2 regions of the Alteromonas sp. 76-1 genome follow, and region 2 is predicted to be linked to the other one. Evidence: predicted binding sites of a transcription regulator. Region 2 holds the regulator's gene; the other holds the start of a gene.
What was found. Region 2 encodes LexA, which represses DNA repair genes until DNA is damaged. Its sites were predicted from a motif close to TACTGTATNNNNATACAGTA; they were not measured.
Positions count from the first base shown of each region.

Region 1: the regulator LexA is predicted to act here: its motif matches at 5,985-6,004, upstream of ALT761_RS15390 (putative DNA modification/repair radical SAM protein).

Region 1 is NZ_LR136958.1:3,560,960-3,572,975, forward strand. It holds gene ALT761_RS15360 (DUF481 domain-containing protein) at 1-370, opposite strand, end outside; gene ALT761_RS15365 (DUF481 domain-containing protein) at 557-1,360, opposite strand; gene ALT761_RS15370 (HDOD domain-containing protein) at 1,602-2,426, opposite strand; gene ALT761_RS15375 (DUF1289 domain-containing protein) at 2,485-2,787, opposite strand; gene ALT761_RS15380 (SIMPL domain-containing protein) at 2,955-3,665, opposite strand; gene ALT761_RS15385 (TIGR03915 family putative DNA repair protein) at 3,813-4,607, opposite strand; gene ALT761_RS15390 (putative DNA modification/repair radical SAM protein) at 4,630-5,871, opposite strand; gene ALT761_RS15395 (efflux RND transporter permease subunit) at 6,226-9,348, opposite strand; gene ALT761_RS15400 (efflux RND transporter periplasmic adaptor subunit) at 9,348-10,589, opposite strand; gene ALT761_RS15405 (LysR family transcriptional regulator) at 10,927-12,016, shown strand, end outside.
Region 2 is NZ_LR136958.1:4,637,874-4,649,889, reverse strand. It holds gene ALT761_RS19775 (TonB-dependent receptor) at 30-2,144, shown strand; gene ALT761_RS19770 (FG-GAP repeat domain-containing protein) at 2,300-5,887, shown strand; gene lexA (transcriptional repressor LexA) at 6,028-6,654, shown strand; gene coxB (cytochrome c oxidase subunit II) at 7,239-8,414, shown strand; gene ctaD (cytochrome c oxidase subunit I) at 8,424-10,037, shown strand; gene ALT761_RS19750 (cytochrome c oxidase assembly protein) at 10,138-10,725, shown strand; gene ALT761_RS19745 (cytochrome c oxidase subunit 3) at 10,751-11,647, shown strand; gene ALT761_RS19740 (DUF2909 domain-containing protein) at 11,672-11,881, opposite strand; gene ALT761_RS19735 (SURF1 family protein) at 11,915-12,016, shown strand, end outside.

The DNA.
Region 1 (12,016 bases), 1.1 Mb from region 2:
AGTCGAAGTTACTTAAACGGTCATCTTCATACGATGCGAAACCAAACAAACGATAATCAGGGTTGTCTAACTTGTAGTTACCCTGTGCAGAGCCGTAAAATTTTTGCGCAGATGTGTATTCTTCTTCGGTACCATCGTCGTTATCTACCGTTTCTTTCTTGTATAGACCTTCAAGAATGTAGTCGTTGCTCCACTGCTCTAACTCTTGGTGAGCAGTAATACCGGCACTAATTGACGATGTTTCAGTGTTACCTGTTGTAGCGATAATACCTAGCTCACCTTCCATAGTGAAAGGTTTAACGTCATCTTGAGCAAAAGTAACAGAAGAGAAAGACAAGGCCAAAAGTGATGCGATAAGCTGTTTTTTCATTAGCAATCCTAGTAGTGTTTTATCCTTTTGCCATGCTGTGAATACCCAACGTAAGCGCTAGCCAGCATAGCCTGAAAAATCTGCGCCAATAGTACCTACCTAAATTTACGAGTCAATGAGGGCAGTACAAAAAGCGAGCAATAAAACGTAAAATTTACACTTATTGATAAGCTTTAAGCCTGATTGTTAGAAGAATTGATAAACCAAGGCCACTGATGTCTCGGTACTTAACCCATCTACATCTTCGGTAGTATCAGTTTCATGATTTAAAATAAACGACAGCTTCATGGCTAAAGAGCCAAACACATTGGCTGACAAAGACGTCTCAGAACGAGATTTAGTATTTTCATCACCCGCTTCAGTGCTAACAAATTGTCGAAGGTTAGCACCAGAAGCCCAGTGATATTTGTATTCAGCAGATGCCCTTACAATTACACCGTTATTGATATCTTCATCTAACGGTTCTTCAAGCTCGACAAAAGCGTAACCCGGCCCAACACTGTAACGAAACTCACTGACTTCGTCTCGCCAGAGACGCTGCGACCAACCCGCGGCCAATGAAGCACGATGCTCATACCCGCTAAAAGAATCATCTTCATAATCGCCGTACATGAACAAGCGTCGACCAGGCTGGTTTAATTTGTAATCGAACTGAGCACTGCCATAGAAGCGTTTGGCCGATAATTCGCGACCAGAGCCATCGGTGTTACTTTCTTGATAAAGCATTTCTGCAAAGTACAGACTGCTCCAATTTTCAGTTTCATGATCGGCGTTAATACCCGCTTTAATGCTCGCTGCAGACGTATTCCCAGTATTTGAAAGTATACCTAACTCACCGTTCAGCGAAAATCTAGGCACTTCGTCGTCGGTGTCTGGCGTAAAATCGGCGTGATAAAGCGTTTGAATTAAATCGCGATCTGCCGCGAAGACGGCAGTGCTTATACTGAGTAGACAGCATACTGCACAAAATAATTTGGTTAGATTAAGCATAATTTCTAGTAATTTTTTATAGGTTCGGTGTTGTTATGCCATAGCCATTTAACACCCTATTATGCCCATCCGTGGGTATTACGTAAGCTATGTGTTTTTACCGCTTAGCTTTTTACCGCTTAGTTGTACAATCGAGCGCTTGCTGAACGGTTTCTAAATTCATATTTAACAACCGTCAAGCTGCTTTGCGTCATACAAAGCCCAAAGCTGCCTTCCATTGTTTTACCTCACTGCCGATAAATCAATGTATAAGCATGGAAATCTTTGCTGTTTCTCTATCGGCGAACTCTATGGCATTTGCCACGTCATCTAGGTTTACACCACTATTATTGGCTATGTCTTCTAAAAAAAGTTCAATGTCAGCATCAGTTTTTTTATTTTGCTGCATGGAAGTGACCCTTGACGCTAATGCCAGTAGCGCAATATCGCTATCTGAAGCCTGCCTCGACACATCATTAGCGTGCATAACCGGATAATAGAGCACAAGAGGAAGCTTCCAATTTTCTAATATGGTACCGCTACAGTTAGAAAAGGTAAAACCAAAATGGTGAATTTGTCTTGCCCCTAGCAACATATCACTATCTTGCTCAATGTAATTTTTGTAAAGCTCGGGCGAGCGTTTAGCTATCACCAATTCACTGAGGTTTTGCAATATACCCATCACGAAGAAACGCTCGCTACCACGTATATTACTGGCCTTGGCCAATTGCTTCGCCACCATTCCACAATACACCGAATCGAACCAATATTTATCAAGATTAATAAGCTGGGTATCAAAGTATTTAAACGCAGTGTTGGCAGTTTCCGCAATCACCAAATTATACAAAGCTTCACCACCAATAATGTTGATGGCTTTTGAAACAGACTCTACCTGTGATGGAAACCGGAATAATGAACTGTTTGCCAATCGCAGCACCTTGGCGGTTAATGACGCATCCAAACTAATTAAATCGCCAAGGTCGCTTGCACTTGAACGCGGGTTATCTAATACCGAGCGGATACGTATACATATATCTGGCAAGGTAAATGACTTTGTAGCAAACGACACATATTTATTTAAGGACATGCAAAGGTTCCACTTTTAGCTATTGCATGAGGGTGTATAAAAATAAAAACTACACCACTTATGCTTTATCAATTTTCTCGGGAGGCGTATCAAACATAGAAATTTGACTAGGCTCTCGGACTTCTTTTGTTGCTTCATTTTGACGACGGGCTCTGCTTAAGGCCGATTTTTTACGGCGCTGACATGCCACTATGACTTTTCGGCGAGTTCCGTCGTCAATCTTGAGCCAATACAATCGCTCTTCTCGGCTGCGGTAGCATCCTTTGCAATACCCTCGCGGTCCAGACTCACAAACACCAATACAGGGGCTTGGAATTTCAAAGAACTCCAGTTGCTGTGCTGGTGGCTTTTGGTCTGTCATGTTTACCTGTATGCGTTTGCTAAAACGCGTTGCGTTAAATTAAAAACACCTTTTTAATGCCACTAATATATTGTTACTGGCCACGTAAACTAAGATAGCTTTTACATTACTCCAGTATATTTTGGGCAAACTCACCAAAATAGCAACTCTGTAATAATACATGAGTATTAATCTACCAGTGTATAGTCAATAGTCGAAACTACCCGTACCTGCTTAATATGGGGGTGATGATGGTCTCTACTAGAGATAGAAAACCGTCCCTGATTAGCCCGTTTTATTTTCCCTAAGGTACTTTTTGAGTCTTGCGCGAATTTTTCAGCCACTTCTCTGGCGTTAACTGTGGCTTCCTCAATCATTGCTGGCTTCACTTCATTTAAGCGCGTAAATACATAATCGGGCTGTGCTTGATAGTGTTGATTGGTTAGCACAACACCAGACTTTAATAAGCTACCTATCTGGCTCATGACCAAGCGTACCTTTTCAACCTCGTTTGAAAACACCGTAATGGTTTGCACTGCGGTGTAACGAAATGGCGCTTTTTCTGTTCCTCCATACTGCTGGGCTAGCTTGTCGGTAATATCTGGCTTACCAATGGTAATTCCGTCTTCGGCAATGCCGTTACTCTGTAAGAATTCAGACACTTTCATGCTGTTAGCTTCAATGTGATTGTATAGCGCGGGTAAATCATTGCCCGCATCAACAAATTGAATAGGCCAAATCACGCGATCAGCTAAGTATTCTCGTTCTGATAAACCTTTAACGGTAACTACCCTGTCCCACGTTTGCATGTCGTTTAATGCTGATGATACCTGTAGCCCTAATATGCCAAGCGCACTCACCATTCCTATTGCCACTACCACTGCTGCACCTGTTTTCATTGCTCTGGTTTCCATTTTTATTGTTGGTAGTACTAGCGTAAGTTCTATAAGGGGCGGTATTAGGTACTGAAATGGCTGAAAAGATTGAGACTTAACGATACATAATGACCAATTGTGGCCGAAAAGAGGTGGGAGAAATGGTAGAAATTAGCGTTTATTCCCCTCTATTATCATTTTGCGAGCTCTTGCATCCGAATTTCGAATCATGTCATCAATTAATGCTGTTTCAGGCATGTTCTTCCAGTATTTTTTGGGCATCGAGCTTAACATCGCATTCTTTTTGATACGGGCGGGATTAAATATATTAGCGTAGTAAGTGAGCCAATATTTTTCGATACGGTCTTCATTAGGAAACACACTCGGATCGGGATTATCTTCTAAAACTAGCTTTTCAGTATCCCAATGAGCAGCCCGATAAGGCGTTAATATAGACCACCGCATATTCTTAAAGCGAGTTTGGAAGAAGTCGAGTTTAATCTCTAAGCTAAAATGTTCCGGTTCATACCAAGCGATAAAGTGCTCTTGTCCGTCAAGCGTAACTTCTCGAAATCTCAAAAAAGCACTTATTTTATATGCATCGCGCTTTACCGCTTTGGCTAACGTAGTAAGTTGCATGATATCTTCATCAGTTTTTAACTGAATAAGGTTTTTGTTTTCGAAAATAACCCGCCATAACACCCGATAACACAATGCGAATCGGCTCGCATCTTGATGACACAGCGCATACTTAAGAATCATTAAGACTGACTTGGGAATAGTGTGTTTCGTATTTGGCCTGCTGGTTACTACGGCTGGTTCCCCGCCGCCAAACAGGTCGTCTTGTATAGACTCTGAAGTTTGCCAGATAATATTTTCAGGGGGGATAGCTTGCGCCAAACATTCTCTTGCTGCTATGCGCCACTCATCGTACCCAGGCACCGAAGTGATTGTGATTGTTTTCATCTTACTGCTAATCCTACTTCAGCTAGGCGCCGAATAACTCAAACTGCTTCGGCGGTTTGAACTGTAACTCAAAATTATTACTATCGAGTAAGTGAATAGCAGGTGAGTAATCACTCACGCTAATGAAAGGTTTCAGCTTTTGTAGTGGCAGACGCATTTTAGTGAGATCCATCCAGCTAAGCTTTGTATAACGACGAATCGCTAGAATTTTTTGTACGGTGCGTGCACCAAGACCTGGCACTCTTAACAACATGAGTTTGTCGGCTTTATTTAAATCAATGGGAAACACATGACGATTGCGCAATGCCCACGCAAGTTTAGGGTCGTGGTCCATATCAAGCATGTCATCGTGCACGATTTCGTCAAGCGTAAATCCGTAGAAACGCAGTAGCCAATCAGCTTGATAAAGACGATGCTCTCGCACTAAAGGCGCAGGCTTCAACGGCAAGACTTCTGATGCATCGGGTATTGGCGAGAATGCAGAGTAATAAACTCGGCGCAGCTTTTGTTGGCTATAAAGTTGAACACTCGCTCCCAAGATGGTTTTATCATTTGAGCCATCGGCCCCTATAATCATTTGCGTGGACTGTCCGCCAGGGGCAAAGCGAGGAGGACGTTTGCCTGTATGCGTCTTATCTACTTTATGCTCAGTTATTTTGTCTTTCAGGGTATTCATCGCACTATGAATAGCGCCGAGATCTTTTTCGGGCGCATATTGATTTAATGAAGGCTGGGTGGGCATTTCTACATTAATGCTTAACCTGTCAGCATATAAGCCAGCTTCAGCCTGAAGTTCAGGCGATGCATTGGGGATTGTTTTAAGGTGAATATACCCCTTAAACCCGTGTTCAACACGTAAGGATTTGGCAATACGCACCATGCTTTCCATTGTCAGGTCTGGCGAACCGACAATGCCTGAACTAAGAAACAAACCTTCGATATAGTTACGCTTATAAAAATTCAGGGTTAGCTCTACCGTTTCTTTGACCGTGAAACGGGCACGTTGAACGCTACTTGATACTCTATTGATGCAATAGTGACAATCGTAAATACAGTAGTTTGTCATGAGTATCTTCAGTAAAGAGACACACCGCCCATCAGGAGTAAAACTGTGGCATATACCCGTTCCGCCAGTAAGAGAACCAATGCCAGTTTTATCAGTTTTACCCGCCTTTCGCTTACCTGCCGTACCGCTTGCACAGGAAGCGTCATACTTGGCTGCATCTGAGAGAATTTCGAGTTTTTGAATCAGTTTGTCATGCATTGCAGGTAATTACTTTCTTTTAGCAAATACACAACGTCAGTGAATTCAGTATTAAATTATGAAAAAAGACGTGTGCATTGCTATTTCGTTTTCAGAATATAAAAAGCGTTATAGCATGTATAAATATACAGTACAAATGCATTTTGCTATCAAAAAGCAAAGCGTAAAAAGTTTGATCCAATGCGCCTTTCACTCACCTCCTCTCACCTACCCCTTCTAGCCCAACGCCTCTCCCAATCCATCTGGCCCAACACCTCTCCCCGATGCCAATCATAAAAAAAGGCCACTTAAATTAAGTGGCCTAAAGTGCCTCCAAAGTACGAGGAGGAGGCAACGCTTGGGTAAACGGGAGAGTTAACCGTTACGTTTTAACAAGTAGTAAAATACAGGGGTAAGAATTAAGCCGAACACGGTGACCCCAATCATGCCAGAGAATACCGCTACACCCATGGCTTGACGCATTTCTGCACCCGCACCAGTGGAAAGCACCATCGGTAACACACCCATAATGAATGCAATCGATGTCATCAGAATGGGGCGAAGACGCAATTTGCTGGCCTCTTTAATGGCTGATAGCGCGTCCATACCCTTGTCTTGCAGTTCTTTGGCAAACTCCACTATCAGAATGGCGTTTTTAGTCGCAAGCCCCACCAACACAATTAAGCCAATTTGGGTAAATATGTTGTTGTCGCCGCCGTATATCACCACACCAATTAATGCGCTTAGCAAGGTCATAGGAACAATTAATATAATGGCCAGTGGTAAGCGCAAACTTTCATATTGCGCTGCCAATACTAAGAATACCAACAGTACGACTAACGGGAAAATAAAGGCCGATGCATTGCCAGCCAATATTTGCTGATAGGTTAGCTCGGTCCACTCGTAGGTCATGCCTAGCGGTAGCGTTTCATCAAGAATTTGCTCAATCGCGGCTTTGGCTTGATCTGAACTGTAGCCCGGCGCTGGTGAACCATTTACTTCAGCGGTGACATAGCCGTTGTAATGCATCACCCTGTCTGGCCCTGCACTGTGCTGAATATCTAGGAATGAACCTAGTGGGATCATATCGCCTTTATCGTTTCGCACTTTAAACTGGGTGATATTTTCAACATCTTGGCGGTACTGTGCATCGGCCTGAACATTTACCTGATAAGTTCTACCGAACAAGTTGAAGTCGTTGACATAAGCTGAACCTAAATACGCCTGCATGGTGTCAAACAAGGTACCAATATTAACCCCTTGGCTAACGGCTTTCTCGCGATCTACATCCACATTTAACTGAGGCACGTTCACTGTAAAACTAGTGAAGCTACCGGTTAATGCTGGGTGCGCCCAGGCTTTGCCAATCACCTCTTGGGTTACTTTTTCAAGTTCAGCAAAACCTAAGTTTCCTCTATCTTGCACTTGTAGCCTAAATCCACCAATGGTGCCAAGCCCCATTACCGGCGGTGGCGGGAATATAGCTACATACGCCCCTTTTATAGAAGCAAATTGTTGGTTCAGTTGCATTGCAATAGCACCGGCTGACATGTCGGGACTTTGACGTTCATTGAACGGTTTAAGTGGTGTGAACAAAACCCCTGAACTTGGACTGGTTGTAAAACCATTAATATTCAAACCAGGAAATGCGACTGCATCTGAAACCCCAGGGTGTTCCATCGCAATACGCGACATTTCACGCACCACTTCCTCGGTTCTATCTAGCGACGCGGCATTAGGCAACTGCGCAAATGCAATAAGGTACTGTTTATCTTGCGGTGGTACGTAGCCAGTAGGTGTATTAGCAAACTGGAAATAGGTTAACCCTAACAAACCAGCGTAAAGCACCACTACTACACCGCTTTTGCGAATAAGCCCGCCTACAGCGCCCGTGTATTTTTTGGCACCGCGATCGAACATTTTATTAAACGGCGTAAATACAAACCGACCTAATAATTTATCCATACCACGGCTTAACCAATCTTTTGATTGGCCATGGGGCTTTAATAATAACGCCGACAGCGCTGGGCTTAAGGTTAATGAGTTAATCGCCGAGATAAAGGTAGAAATGGTAATGGTTAACGCAAATTGCTTATAAAACTGACCGGTTAGGCCACTCATAAAGGCAGTTGGGATAAATACCGCTGCCAATACCAAGGTGGTCGCAATAATAGGGCCTGTTACTTCTTTCATAGCTTGCACAGTGGCATCGAATGGCGCTTTGCCATCGGCAATATTCCGCTCTACGTTTTCCACCACCACAATGGCATCATCAACTACAATGCCGATAGCGAGTACTAGTCCAAACAACGATAACGCGTTTAACGAAAAGCCCATCAATTGCATAAACGCAAAAGTACCTACCAATGAAATGGGCACAGCCACTAAAGGAATAATAGAAGCGCGCCACGTTTGTAAAAACAGCACTACAACCAAAACAACCAGTAGCACAGCTTCAAATAACGTATTTACCACCGCTTCAATGGAACCACGTACGAAGACGGTAGGATCGTAAACAATGTCGTATTCCAACCCTTCTGGAAACATTTTTTCAAGCTCGGCCATGCGAGCACGCACATCATCAGAAATTTGTATGGCGTTAGAACCTGGTGCTTGAAATATAGGTAGTGCAGCTGCTGGGTTGTTATTTAACAATGAACGCAAGGTGTAGTAATCGGCACCTAGCTCAATGCGAGCGACGTCTTTTAAGCGGGTAATTTGACCGTTGTCTCCCACCTTAACAATAATGTTTTCAAACTCACTTTCATCTTCTAGGCGACCGCGTACATTGATAAGCAGTTGAAACTCACTAGTACCCGTGGGCTGTGCGCCTAAACTCCCTGCCGCCGCTTGTTGGTTTTGCTCGGAAATAGCAGCAACTACATCACCAGGGTTCATTTGCAGCGAGGCTAATTTATTGGGATCTAACCATACGCGCATGCTGTATTCACCAGCACCAAATAAACGAACTTGCCCTACCCCTTCAACTCGCGCGAGTTCGTCTTTTACAAATTGGTCGGCATAGTTAGACAAATAAAGCATGTCGTAACGTTTATCAGGTGAGGTTAAGTGCACCACCATGGTTAAATTAGGTGACGATTTTTCGGTAACAATACCTAGGCGTTGTACTTCTTGTGGCAATCGCGGTGTGGCGCGGTTAACCCGGTTTTGTACTAGCGTAGTGGCATCATCAGGATCGGTGCCAATAGCAAACGTAATGGTAAGGGTCATGCGCCCATCAGATGTGGCCTGCGAAGACATGTAAATCATATCTTCTACGCCATTAATCTCTTGCTCTAAAGGCGTGGCGACGGTTTCCGCTATCACCTTAGGGTTTGCGCCAGGATAGTTAGCCGTTACCACAACCGTAGGTGGCACTACTTCTGGGTATTCTGTTATAGGTAGCTGCCAAACAGCAATGGCGCCGCCAATGAAAATGAGCAGGCTTAGTACACCTGCAAAAATAGGGCGACGAATGAAAAATTGCGAAAAATTCATTAGTTAATTCCAGTACCCGCTGCGCTATCAGTAAGAGCATCAACGTTAGCCAAATTGGTTACATTGTCTACACGAGACTGCCAGTTTTGTAAGCTTGCTAGCGCTTCTTTATCACCCATATCAACCTGATTTGGCGCTACAACCGCTCCTGGGCGTACGCGCTGAAGGCCATCAACTACAATAGTGTCGCCAGCTACCAAGCCGCTTCGAATAATGCGCATGCTACCTACTTTGTCACCCAAGGTAACGGCACGGTATTCCACTTTATTTTCGCTGTTTAACACCAACACAAATTTGTTATTAAGGTCGGTGCCAATGGCTTTTTCTTTAATCAGAATACCTTGCTCGTTGGTATCTCCGGCCAGCTTTAAATGCGTAAAAAGCCCAGGCATTAAACGGCCATTCTCATTATTGAAAACCGCGCGAACACGAAGGGTGCCGGTATTGCCATTCACTTGATTATCGACGAAATCGATTTGCCCCCAGTGTCCATAGTCTTGCTCATTGGCAAGACGCATAGCCACGGCTTGGTCGTTTACCGCAGAATCTGCTTTATCATCGCTACTTACGTAATTTAGGTAGGTTTGCTCATCAATATCGAAGTAAGCATAAAGCTGATGGGTAGACACTATACTAGTAAGTTCAGACTGCCCTGCCGTTACATAGTTACCTTCTGTAATATTTGCGCGAGACACACGGCCAGAAATAGGCGCTTCAACACGGGCAAAACCACGGTTCAAACGAGCGACATCTAACGCCGCTTTTGTTTGGTTTATGCTAGCAAAAGCTTGATTCTTGCCGGCCAAACGCTCATCTAGCACCTCTTGCGAAACCGCTTGGGTTTTACGAAGCTTTACGACTCTGTCGTAACTTTGCACAGATAAGTCGTAACGACTTTTTGCTTCTTCAAGTTGCGCAGTTAATCGCTCAACTTCTGCTTTAAAAGCTCGGTTATCAATAAGGAATAAGGTTTCGCCCTGCTCTACATATTCGCCTTCTTCAAAGGCAACAAATTCAATGTATCCTGAAACACGTGGGCGAAGCGATACGGTTTGTGGCGCTTCTAAACGGCCAGTAAAGCTGTCCCATTCAGTTAAACGCTGTGAGACCACTGGCGCAACGTCTACAGGAATGCCTGCATTCGCATGCATTTGGTGGCTAGGGTCCGCATCGTCGCTACCACATGCGGCGACAAGCGCAGTTAGGCTTAATATTGCCAAAAATCGAGTTAAAGTCGTCATTGCAAGCGTCTCTAAAAGTGTGAAGGCGTGCATTATGCACATCGCAATACAATAAAAATAATTATATTTTTATATGCAACACATCATAAAATGATATATATTGAGAAGTATGAAATTTAGGCTATTTTGCTCAGGGTGTTACATGAAAGTTGGCACCACAGCATTAAGCGAAAAAGTGTACTGGTAATAGCTAGACACGCCGTGTAGAGAAATACTGAAGCGATAAAAAGCGATGGGTTCGCCGCGTATTTACGGAGTATTTCCTTACCTCGGCTTTACCTCAGCATTGAACTAGAACCCAGGTACAGAACTAATTTATGAATAATCGGAGTGACTGATGCGCCCACATGATTTGAATTTATTGATGATATTTGATGCCATCATGACAGAAGGCGCGATTACCCGCGCTGCTGATAGATTGTCGATGACACAGCCTGCAGTCTCAAACGCCCTTTCTCGCATGCGTACCGCATGGAAAGACGAGTTATTCGTAAAGGATGGTCGTGGTATTCAACCCACCTCTTATGCTAAGAACCTGTGGAGCCAAATTCAAGGCCCATTGGGTCAACTTGAAGTTGCCGTCAGTCCCGCGGAATTTGACCCTGCTACGGCCAAGCGTACCTTTCGTATATCGGCCACCGACAGCATTGTTGCTATGGTATGGGGGCCGCTTCGTAAGGTTATTGAAAATGAAGCGCCAGGCATTAATATTCATGCGATCCCCAGTTACGATTTGGGTACTGATAAGGTATTGAAAGATGCTGAGGCTGAACTAACTTTTTCTAAATACCATCAACCTGATGCGGTAATACGTACCGAGCACGTGTTAGATCCTAGTTGGGTAGTCGTGATGCGCCCCGATCACCCGCTAGCGAAAGCGCAGCTCACGCTAGAAGACTTTATTGCCGCAGATCACCTGTTGGTATCGGTAACGGGTGATGTTACCGGCCCTACCGATCAGGTATTGGCTAACATGGGATTAAAACGCCGTATTGCCATGTCGGTCAATCAATTCTACAACGCTACGCCGTTGCTAAAAGAAAGCAATTTAATATGTGTTGCACCGTCACTGGTTGTCGAGAAGGAAATTTTTTCTGGTGAGCTCGCAGTATTTGAAACACCTGTTGAAATTAAAGGCTTGCCAATGTCTGTCATGTGGCACAAACGCCAAGACTTAGATGCAGGCTTACAGTGGTTGCGTAAGTTAGTGGTGAAGTTCATTCGTGAGCGTGTAGAACGCCATGAAATGCTGCTATCTCAGTGCTGCCGTAAAGCATACTGCGCCGAAACTGTTAAGCGCTTCTTAGCTCAGCGCAACATGGACAGCAGCGACTTTACGCCATCGCATATTAAGCATGGTGACGAGGTAGACGTAACCGAGGCCGCCGAGATTTTAAATTTAGATAACGCTGTGAACGACCCGAAGG
Region 2 (12,016 bases):
TGTTTGGATTATCACTCGAGGAGACTTGCTTGAAACTTGGTAAAGCAACTATTTCTACTGCTGTTCTATTAGCACTTTATGGCACATCTGTTTTGGCTCAAGAAAATATAACTGAGTCAGAAGAAAGTGTTGAGCGTATTACTGTACGCGGCGCATTCTTTGGCCAACAAGTCGCCACAGCGGTTAAAACCCCTACACTATTAGTTAACGTGCCGCAGTCAGTATCTGTTGTAAGCGCAGAACAAATTTCAGAACAAGCATTGTTTAGCATTGCTGATGTTATGCAATACACCCCAGGTGTGAGCATTGGCTTGGGTGAAGATCATCGCGATCAAGTGACTATCCGTGGTCAGAACACCACTGCGGATTTCTTTGTTGATGGTCTTCGTGACGACGTTCAGTACTTTCGCCCGCTATATAATTTAGAGCGCGTTGAAATATTGCGTGGCGCGAACGCGCTTTTATTTGGCCGTGGTGGTGGCGGTGGCGTGGTTAACCGTGTGACTAAAGTGGCCAGTAGTGCAGAAGATTTCACCACTTTGTCAGCAGGTATTGATACCTTTGGTGCGGGTTCTATTAGTGTAGATACCAATAAATCCATAGATGCGAACAATGCTTTTCGTTTTAACGGTGTGTTTGACAGTATTGATAATCATCGTGATTTTAAAGATGGTGAACGTTACGCCATTAACCCTACCTATACATGGATGGCTAACGACGACACCACGGTGGTTGCATCTTACGAATACGTGAACGATGACCGTTTAGTCGATAGAGGTATACCTTCATTAGATGGTGCGCCGCTAGAAGGCTATGACGACACCTACTTTGGTGATCCAGATTTCAACAATACTACCCTTGAAGCACATATTGCCCGTGTTCGAGTTGATCATGCACTATCGCAGAATTGGAACTTGAACGGTACCGTTCAGTTTGCTGACTATGACAAAGCTTATCAAAACTTGTACCCCGTTAATTTTGACGCTGATGCAGGTACGGTTACGTTAGACGGTTATCGCGATACCACTACTCGTGAGAATGCGTTGGTTCAATTAAACCTTATCGGGCAGTTTGCAACAGGTGATATCAACCATACCTTACTAACAGGAATGGAGTACGGCAGCCAAGATACAGAAAATGCTCGTCGTGATGCATTTTTTGCAGACAGCCAAGACGACCAAGTATCCTTTGTGTTTAGCGACCCATTGGTTATTCCTTCAATGACGCTGACAGACCCAGTAAGAGATCGTGCGTCAGACGTCACCTTTACCTCAGCGTTCGTGCAAGATGAAATTAAGCTTAACGAGAATTGGATTGTGGTTGCCGGTCTTCGCTACGATAATTTTGATATCGATGTGGTAGACAGTATTGAAGTAGCTAACGGTGCCGACGATGGTAACAGTGGTTTTCTTTCAAGCTCTGATTCACAAGTGTCTCCTCGTGCAGGCCTAATTTACAAGCCAGCAGAATCAGTTTCGATTTACGCCAGTTACAGCAAATCGTTTTTACCTCGTTCAGGTGATCAATTCCTTTCCTTGTCGCTTACAAGCCAAGCGCTGGAAGCTGAAGAATTTGAAAATAAAGAAATTGGCGTTAAATGGAATTTCTCTGACTCACTTAGCGTAACCGCGGCGGCATTTGAAGTTGAACGTGAAAACGGCACAGCGCAGGATCCTAACAATCCAGAAGCGTCTATTTTAACTGGCACCGAAACCAAAGGTTTTGAAGTGCAAGTGGTGGGCAAGCTTTCAGAGCGTTGGGTAATAAATGCTGGGTATAGCAACCTTGATGGCGAAGAAATGGGCCGCATTGTAGACGGCGCACTGGCAAATCGCGACTTAGCACAGCTACCAGAACACATGCTGACGTTATGGAACCAGTATGAAGTTAACGATAAATGGCGTGTTGCATTAGGCGTGATTTATCAATCTGAGCAGTATGCCTCTTTAAATAATACCGTTGAGTTGCCTGACTTTGTTCGCGTAGACGCTGCAGTGTATTACGATTACAGCGAAGACGTAAAACTTCAGCTAAACGTGGAAAACGTATTCGATGAAGACTATTTCCCGTCAGCACACAACGACAACAATATTGCCACCGGCGAGCCGCTTAATGCGCGCGTGAGTTTGCAATATAAGTTTTAATACGAACAATCAAAGTCAATACTCAAAGCGGCCCAATGGCCGCTTTTTACATTAAATTTAACCCATTTCGAAGTTTTTAAGCATATTTTTATTGTTCAAATAATATCACTAGGGTATTTTTACCCCCGAAAAATAAAAATCAAGGACGATAAAAAGTGAATAAACTTGTCTGTATTTCTGTGCTTGCTTCAAGCTTACTAGCAATTACTGCCTGCGGTGGTGGAGGTGGTTCAGATTCCAACCCTCCAGTCACGCCAACTCCGCTGCCAGCACCTATTACTTCCATAGAAAAAATTCAGGACGCATCTAACTACACATCTAGTGAGTTGCAAAGTGCTGCGGTTTCTATCGCTAACGAAGACTATGCCGGTAGCAACGCAAGCCCAGAAATGACCCCTTCCATAGCCGAAGAAGCTTATTCCCTATTATTTGGTGAATCTCAGTTGGTCATTCCCAGTATAGGGGAAGAAGACTTTTCTGATGCAATAGATGCTAACGGAAATGTAGATGCTACCTACCAGTGTGGTGAAAGAGGAACGGTAAGGTATCTTGGTAAGATAGAGAGCAATGAAACAGTTAAGCTTTCGCTAACATACTCAAATTGCCAATATTATTATGACGATGTGACCCTAAATGGTCGTGCAGCGCTTGATATATTGTCATTAAGTGAAGATAACTTCCATTTCGTAACGTATTTTGGCGATCTCCAGTGGGCGTATGATGACGTTATTACGACGTTATCTGGTTACGCATCTTATAAAAATACTGGAACCGATTATGAAACTGGCTATAGCGATACTTTTGAAAACTACATTACCGCGAGAATAGGCGACAAAAGCTACAAAATCGATACAACGTCGAATGAGACCTATAGCTACTACTCGAATGCTGTTTCAATGGAAGGTGATATTTATATTGGTGATGTGGGAAAAGTTAGCATTTTACTAGATGTTAATGGCGAATATCCTCCTTATCTGTATGAGACTACATTTTTAATGGAGGGCGCGAATAAAGCCGCATTTATTTTCGAACAGGGACCAGTCAAATTTGTGGTTGATACTGATGGCGATGAAGTCTTCGATATGGGTGTTTATTACAATGACGTTTACGAGTTACTGTATGGAAACAACGACAAAACACTATTACCGATAGATGAACTCTCGCTACCCCCATATGTTGGCACGCCGTATTTGCTAGACCCTTGGTGGGACGAGGTGTACACAACCTCAACTATTATGGTCGAACCAACCGAATATTATGATCCAGATAATACTAACGAAGAACTGACTATTAGCTACCGATGGTATTTGAATGAGGTGCTTTTAGACGATTATACAGAAGCCACCTTACCTCCCAATGTGGCCGTTTTTGGCGATAAGTTACAAGTATCAGCCGTGGTGTCAGACGGTGTTAACGTTGTGGAATCATGGCCACTAGAGATTGAACTTCAAGACAGTCCTGCAGAGGTTGTTATCGACAATCTGCCCGACGAAATCCAAGCCGGCGATTATGTAGAATTTAGTGTGCTAATTAACGACCCAGATACTGGAGAGTCTTCAACTGGGGCTGGTTTAATAGCTGGACCCGATGGAGTAACGTTATCTGATAATGGTGTAATTAGCTGGCAAGTCCCTAATGAACAACTATTTCCAGTGCAGTATTTTACATTTACTTTTTCTGATAACAGTTCAGATCCACAAACGTATATTGAGCGTGATGTGGCCGTTTTATCAGACAGAGATATCACTCTTGCTCGCTCTGGATTGCTAGTACCTAGTCAAAATAATGCTATGCATGTAGCAGATATAACCGGGGACGGTAACAACGAACTAGTGTCTACAGATTCTAATTCCAATGTATTCACACTTTCATTGATTAATGGGCGCTATCAGCAAACGTGGTTATATCCATATATGCTCCCAACCGACGGATTACTTCGTCAGGTATTGATTAGCGATGTGAATAGCGATGATAAAGACGATATTCTCGTTGTGACAGAATATGGCGTATCGGTAATTACCGACACAAATAAAATGGCTGAAAGTCTGATCGAAAGTGATTTGGAAATTAAGAGCGCTATCCTTACCGATATCGATGGCGATGGTATCGAAGAGCTTATTTACCTCGTTGCTGCTGAAAATTATAGCGATGATACCACGGCCAATGTTATTGCCTTAGATTCACCAGAAACTACGCTATTTAGTTTTAATGTTGGTAATGCAAAAGAAATCGCTGTCGCCAATGTTGATGATGATTCAGCACTGGAGCTTGTCGCTAATAGTGGTTTCGTTTATGACTTAGCAACTGGTGAAAACCAGTGGGTCAAAAGTAATGGTTTCGGCGATGCGCATATTGCGGTTCCTGACTTTGACGGGGATGGTGTGAGTGAAATCGTGGGTGCTGATTATTGGGGTTATATTGAGGTGTACTCAGCGATTACCAAAGTGCAGCTGGATAATTTTGATAACTTCAACACATGCGATATCAATGATGCAGTTTTGTCTGGACAATCTGTCCTCCTTGTCGGCGATTGCCAATGGGGAGACGTTACTGCCTACACAATGATCGATGGTAATTTGAGTGAGCTATGGCGAGTGAGTTCACAAGACCATGGTGTAACATCAATTACAGTGGGTGATATAGATAATGATGGTTCAACAGAGGTGTTGTGGGGAACCGGTGTTTCGACTACTGGCGCTGATGAACTTATCACCGCAGAACTGAATGGCAGCACAATTACTATCAAAGAAAATACTGCGGAAGTACAGTTAGATAGCTTTTCGTCAGCTGGTTGGGCAAATGTCATCGACAATGATGAGCGTGCAATATTCTTTATTTCTTCAACTGAAAGTGGCTATGGCTCGTCACGTTATATCATGTTGGATAAAGAGGGAAATATAGAACTAAGTGATACAGTTTCAGAGAACTGGGGCGCAGGCACTAACTCTATAGCAACCGACTTTAACAATGATGGTGCAGGCGACTTGTTTACATCGACAACCAATTATTACGATGGAAGCTTCGCCGCTATCCAGCTACACAATGGTGAGGTTCACTGGCAGTATGATTCAAGTAGTAATAGCAATATTGGCATAATTGAAGCCTTAGACATGAATTTCGATGGCTTCACTGACGCATTAGTAATGATTGGGACTGAACTGAATATTTTTGATATTCAAAACCAATTGATTATTGCTAACTATAATATCGGTCATGTCACGCACCTCGCTCCCTTTATTTCAAACGGAAGTGCATTTGTAGCGTTGACAACTAACGAGTCTGGCATGGAAGTATTAAAGATAACCGATGCAGGACTATCACAAGCCGCGTCGGTGGACGGTATATGCGATCAGCTAATTACTATTAATGCAGACTCAGATGAGCAGCCGGAATTAGCGTGTACGAATTATGATGATGAGCTGATTGTTTATGACTTTTCTGGTGAGGCGCTTACCGAGAGCTTGCGTGCGAGCATACCTGCAGATATAACGAATATTCAAGCTGACGTAACTACTGAACAAAACCAGAATCTTATTGGCGTTAGCCATAATACAGCCGATTTCTCACTTAACATTTATAGCCATCTTGTTAGCTTTGGAACCGATGGCTTTGTAAGGTGGCGCGGTCCTGCGTTTGCAAGTCGGCAAGGTCAAGATTACGGAAATTTGAAAGTGCGCAAAGCTGATTCAGGGAACCTTGAAATACAAACGTCTACCTATTCTAGCGCTATATGGGTGCATTAGTAGATGTTTGCAGAGAGCTCTACTAAGGTAGGGCTCTTTTTTTATGGCAAGTGTTCGAAGCATGTAAATAGCATCCAATGCTTGTCATTTCCTTTTAGGTGTATATACTTACAGGAACTGTATAGACAGACAGGTCTTTTATGCGCCCACTCACAGCAAGACAAACAGAAGTTCTCGAGCTTATAAAAACAACGATGCTCGAAACTGGCATGCCGCCTACCCGTGCAGAAATTGCCCGTCATTTAGGTTTTCGTTCTGCAAATGCCGCTGAAGAACATTTAAAAGCGTTGGCCCGTAAAGGCGTCATCGAAATCCTTCCAGGCACTTCTCGTGGTATTAAGTTGAATATTCCTCTTGAAGATGAAACCCCTGAAGAAGAAGGGCTTCCTCTTATTGGCCGAGTGGCTGCGGGCGAGCCGATTCTAGCGCAAGAGCATATAGAGTCTCATTATAAGGTCGACCCTGCCCTGTTTCAGCCTCACGCTGACTTCTTACTTCGTGTAAGCGGTATGAGTATGAAAGACATTGGTATACTTGATGGTGACTTGCTAGCCGTGCATCGTACTACGGATGTCCATAATGGGCAGGTGGTAGTGGCACGTGTCGATGAAGACGTTACTGTTAAACGCCTTGAAAAGCGTGGCCGCGAAGTATTACTTCACGCTGAAAATGATGAATTTTCACCTATTAAAGTCGACTTAGCGTCAGAGCCTTTCTCCATTGAAGGGATTGCCGTTGGTGTTATTCGAAATGCTGACTGGATGTAACCTTTTAGCTATTTAGTAAAGAAAGCGGCTTATAGGCCGCTTTTTTGTATGTTTACCATACCTTGCTTACACCATAATCGTATTTAAGCCTAAGAAATCTCTTAAAAGCCACCAGATACCGCTCCCACATATTTTCTTCTATTTATGTCACCTTTTTCAGTGCTAGCTAGCGCTATTTTTGTCACCTATTTTGTTTGAAAAATAATCAAAATTACGCAACTAGCTTTTGATTATAAGAAACTTATTGGCAGCTTCTATTTGCCTATCTCGTTCAAAATGAGCGTTTCAAACAAGCTCACTAATTATCGCTACAGCATCCATACGCTGTTGTATGTGTCATTTCTCTTACATACAACTTTTGATTAAAAATTCAACGCTGCAATTGTTTTTTCTCAGAAAAGACTAGACTTGTGCGTTTTATTGAGCAATTCTTATACTGTATTTAACAAAATAATAACAATAGCTGCAACTTTGGTTTACAACTAAGGCTAGATAGTTAAGTTAAAAGTTGGATTTCGGGTATCAGTTGCCAGAAGCGCAGCGCAACCAGTGCGTCAATGCTTCTGTTATAACGGAGGTGTTGAGTGAAACGAGTAACGACACAAGCGGCGACACAAGTGACAAAGTGGCTTTACGGGCTTCCACTTTTGCTTACCTCGCCACTACTGTTTGCTGATGCAGCAACGGGCGAAGGCTCTTCCATAAATTTGCGCCGAGGCGCAACAGACATAAGTGGTCAAGTTTACGACCTGCATATGTTGATGTTCTTTATCTGTATCGCAATTGCTGTTGCAGTTTTCGGGGTTATGTTTGCCTCCATGTACTTGCACCGTAAATCCAGAGGCGCTAAGCCCGCTCACTTCCATGAAAATGTAAAAGTGGAAATTGCATGGACGGTCGTGCCTTTCATCGTTCTTATTCTTATGGCTATTCCTGCCGCTAAAACCCTTATAGCGATGGAAGATACCAGCGAACCCGATCTTACCGTTGTCGTTACTGGTTCCCAGTGGAAGTGGCACTACCGGTATATGGACAGGGACGTTGAGTTCTATTCGTTAATGGCGACGCAGCGAGAGCAAATTGAAAACAAATTCGAAAAAGGCACGAACTATCTGTTGGAGGTCGACCGTCCGTTGGTCATCCCCACAGGGCAAAAAGTGCGCTTTCTTATTACTTCTGATGACGTTATTCACTCGTGGTGGGTACCGGACTTTGCAGTGAAAAAAGATGCTAACCCTGGGTTTATTAACGAGTCTTGGGCAAAGGTAAATGAGCCTGGTGTTTATCGTGGACAGTGTGCCGAGCTATGCGGCAAAGATCATGGCTTTATGCCGGTTGTGGTCATTGCTAAAGAGCCTGCTGAATTTGATGCTTGGATAAACGAACAAGAAGAAGCCGCTCGCCAAGCGAAAGAAGAAGAGCAGCGTTTACTGTCGATGAATATGTCGATGGATGAACTTATGGATGAAGGCAAGCGGGTTTACAACGCCACTTGTGCGGCTTGTCATATGCCTAACGGCGAAGGTTTACCCGGCGTTTTCCCTGCGCTTAAAGGCAGTGAGATGGTACTTGAAGACCAAACTGCACATATTGATATTGTGTTGAACGGTAAAACCGGTACGGCCATGCAGGCGTTTGGAAAAATGTTAAGCCTGAAAGACATTGCGGCTGTGGTGACCTACGAACGAAATGCGTGGGGCAATAACACGGGTGATATGGTGCAGGCCAAAGATGTTAACGCCGTTGTTAATGGGAACTAGGAGTGCGTAATGAGTAAAGCAACTGATGTCATTGCGCCGGATACCTCGGCGCATCACGAAGATCATGACCATCATAGCCATATTCCAAAAGGAATAACCCGATGGTTGTTTACCACTAACCATAAAGATATAGGCACTTTGTATCTATGGTTCGCCTTTATTATGTTTTTGATTGGTGGTGCCATGGCCATGGTGATCCGTGCTGAGCTATTTCAGCCTGGATTACAGATTGTTGAGCCAAACTTCTTTAATCAAATGACGACTGTGCACGGTCTTATCATGGTATTTGGTGCGGTAATGCCAGCCTTTACAGGGCTTGCCAATTGGCTAATTCCTATGATGATAGGTGCACCAGACATGGCTCTGCCGCGAATGAATAACTGGAGTTTTTGGATATTACCTGGCGCCTTTCTTATTCTACTTAGCTCGCTATTTTTAGAAGGCGGCGGCCCTGCATTTGGTTGGACCTTCTATGCGCCACTTTCTACCACCTATAGTGGTGACTCAACCGCATTGTTCGTGTTCTCGGTACATATCATGGGTATTTCCTCCATTATGGGCGCCATTAACGTCATCGTGACCATATTCAACATGCGAGCTCCTGGCATGACATGGATGAAAATGCCCTTATTCGTATGGACTTGGCTTATTACTGCTTTCTTGCTTATTGCAGTAATGCCGGTGTTGGCCGGAGCGGTTACCATGGTGCTGACGGATAAGTTCTTCGGCACCAGCTTCTTTGATGCGGCAGGTGGCGGTGACCCCGTTATGTTCCAGCATATCTTCTGGTTCTTTGGGCATCCTGAGGTGTACATCATGATATTGCCAGCCTTTGGTATTATCTCTCAAATTGTCCCTACGTTTTCCCGTAAGAAGCTGTTTGGCTACGCATCAATGGTGTACGCCACCGGCTCTATTGCGCTGCTTTCTTTTGTTGTGTGGGCTCACCATATGTTTACCACCGGCATGCCGGTGTATATGGAAATGTTCTTCATGTTTGCCACTATGCTTATCTCGGTGCCTACAGGCGTGAAGGTCTTCAACTGGGTGGCGACTATGTGGCGGGGCTCTCTAACCTTTGAAATGCCCATGATGTTTGCCATTGCGTTTATCGTATTGTTTACCATCGGCGGCTTGTCAGGATTAATGCTGGCTATCGTGCCGGTGGACTTCCAATACCACGATACCTATTTCGTGGTCGCACATTTCCATTACGTACTGGTCACTGGCGCCATCTTCTCGATTATGGCTGCGGTGTATTACTGGTTACCAAAATGGACAGGCAAAATGTACGACACGGGGCTAGCAAAATGGCATTTCTGGTGCTCACTAGTGTCGGTAAATGTGTTGTTCTTCCCTATGCACTTTGTGGGGCTGGCGGGTATGCCACGTCGTATTCCTGACTACGCCTTACAGTTTGCCGACTTTAATAAGTGGATAAGTCTTGGCGGCTTTGCCTTTGGGCTGTCACAGCTCATCTTCTTAGCATTGTTAATTAAGGCCTGTAAGAAGCAAGGTGAGCCAGTATCCGCTCAAGTGTGGGAAGGTGCTGAGGGACTAGAGTGGGAAATTCCCTCTCCTGCGCCCTATCACACCTTTGAAACGCCGCCCGTTGTTAAGTAGGAAATAAGACAAGCAGCACAGGTAATGAAGGCAAAGCAGGTAATGTAGTCGCTAAATTGTGGTGATGTATCAGCACAAAAAGTAGGCACGGGAGGTAACCATGACACAAGCAAATGCAAACAACAAAATGGTGATAAAACTCGTCGTTATAGTGTTTGGCATGTTTGGTTTTGGGTTCGCCTTAGTGCCGCTTTACGACGTATTTTGCGATGTTACCGGTATTAATGGAAAAACCGAAAATACCGCAGCGGTATATGAGTCTGTCGAAATAGATGAAAGCCGTGAGATAACGGTGGAATTTATCACCCGAACGAATACCGGTATGCCGTGGGAATTTCGTGCGCAAACTAGCCGTATGAAAGTGCATCCAGGGGAGCTTAATACGGTGTCGTTTTACGTAAGAAATCCGGCATCTAACAATATGATGGCGCAAGCTATTCCATCGGTGTCGCCGGGTATGGCAGCGCTATATTTAAATAAAACGGAATGCTTTTGCTTTAACCAGCAGCCTTTAAGCGCTGGTGCCGAGGCTTATATGCCGATGCAGTTTTATGTCGACCCACAGCTTCCAGAAGATATTAGTTATTTTACTGTGCAATACACCCTGTTTGATGTGACCGCGCGAGCGAGTGACATGAAAACAAAACCGAATCCCTACATGGTCCCTCAACCTGAAAGTGGTAAATAACAGGTATTGGGATAAGGAGAGAGTAATGCAGCAAGAATATCAGAAGTACCCCGAATATCAGAAGTATTATGTACCAGCACAAAGCCCGTGGCCTATTGTAGGTGCGGTGGCGTTATTTTTAATTGCCGTTGGCGCGGGCAACTTCGTGATTGAAGCCACTAAAGGAGAGTCCGGCTATGGCGGGCACATACTCCTAGCAGGGATTGTAGTGCTAATGGTGATGCTGGTCGGATGGTTCAAAAACCAAATTGATGAGTCTATGTCAGGGCTATACAGCGACCAATTAGGACGTTCATACCGACAGGGCATGAGTTGGTTTATCTTCTCTGAAGTTATGTTCTTTGCAGCCTTCTTCGGGGCACTCTATTACGCCCGATTCATTTCAGTGCCTTGGTTAGGCGGTGCATCGAATAATGCGATGACTAACGAAGTGCTATGGCCCACATTTGAAGCCATGTGGCCGCTAGTATCTACCCCTGGGGGCATCACTACACAAGAAATGAGTGCCGTTGGTTTACCCACTATTAATACAGTTATTTTACTTATATCGTCAATTACATTGCATTTTGCCCATGTAGGTTTGGAGCAGAACAAACGCAAGCAACTCACCGTCATGTTAGGCATCACTATCTTGTTGGGAATTGGGTTTTTATTCTTACAGGTGGAAGAGTATGTTCACGCCTACCGTGACTTGGGACTAACGCTACAGTCAGGCATTTACGGCAATACCTTTTTCATGCTGACGGGCTTTCACGGTATGCACGTTACCCTTGGCACCATCATTCTTATTGTCATGTTTTTTAGAGTGCTAAAAGGACATTTTACACCGCACAACCACTTTGCTTTTCAAGCTGGGAGTTGGTATTGGCACTTCGTTGATGTGGTGTGGGTCATGCTTTATATCTTTGTTTACGTTTTATAAAAGCAGATAAAAGCGCCTCCAAGCCTAGTATGGTCGAGGGTTTGGCGTAATTAAACCGGTGCCAATTGCCACTAAAATTAAAATCACAATGATGGCAGAAGTGAGCACCCTGCGACCGATGTATTTGCTCATAGGACCGTCTTTGGGATCGTTTTTCATCATGACACGCATGGCCATAAAAAGGTTAACGATCATGAAAAGTACCAACGCAACCAAGATTATTTTTACCAACATATAAACCTCAATAGTAGTGTGCAGGTTAGCCAAATGAATCAGGTGAGAGCATCCAAATTAATCGCTATCGTCATTACGAGTTTATCTGTAATGGCGATGTGTGGCTTGGGGTTCTGGCAACTAGACCGAATGGCA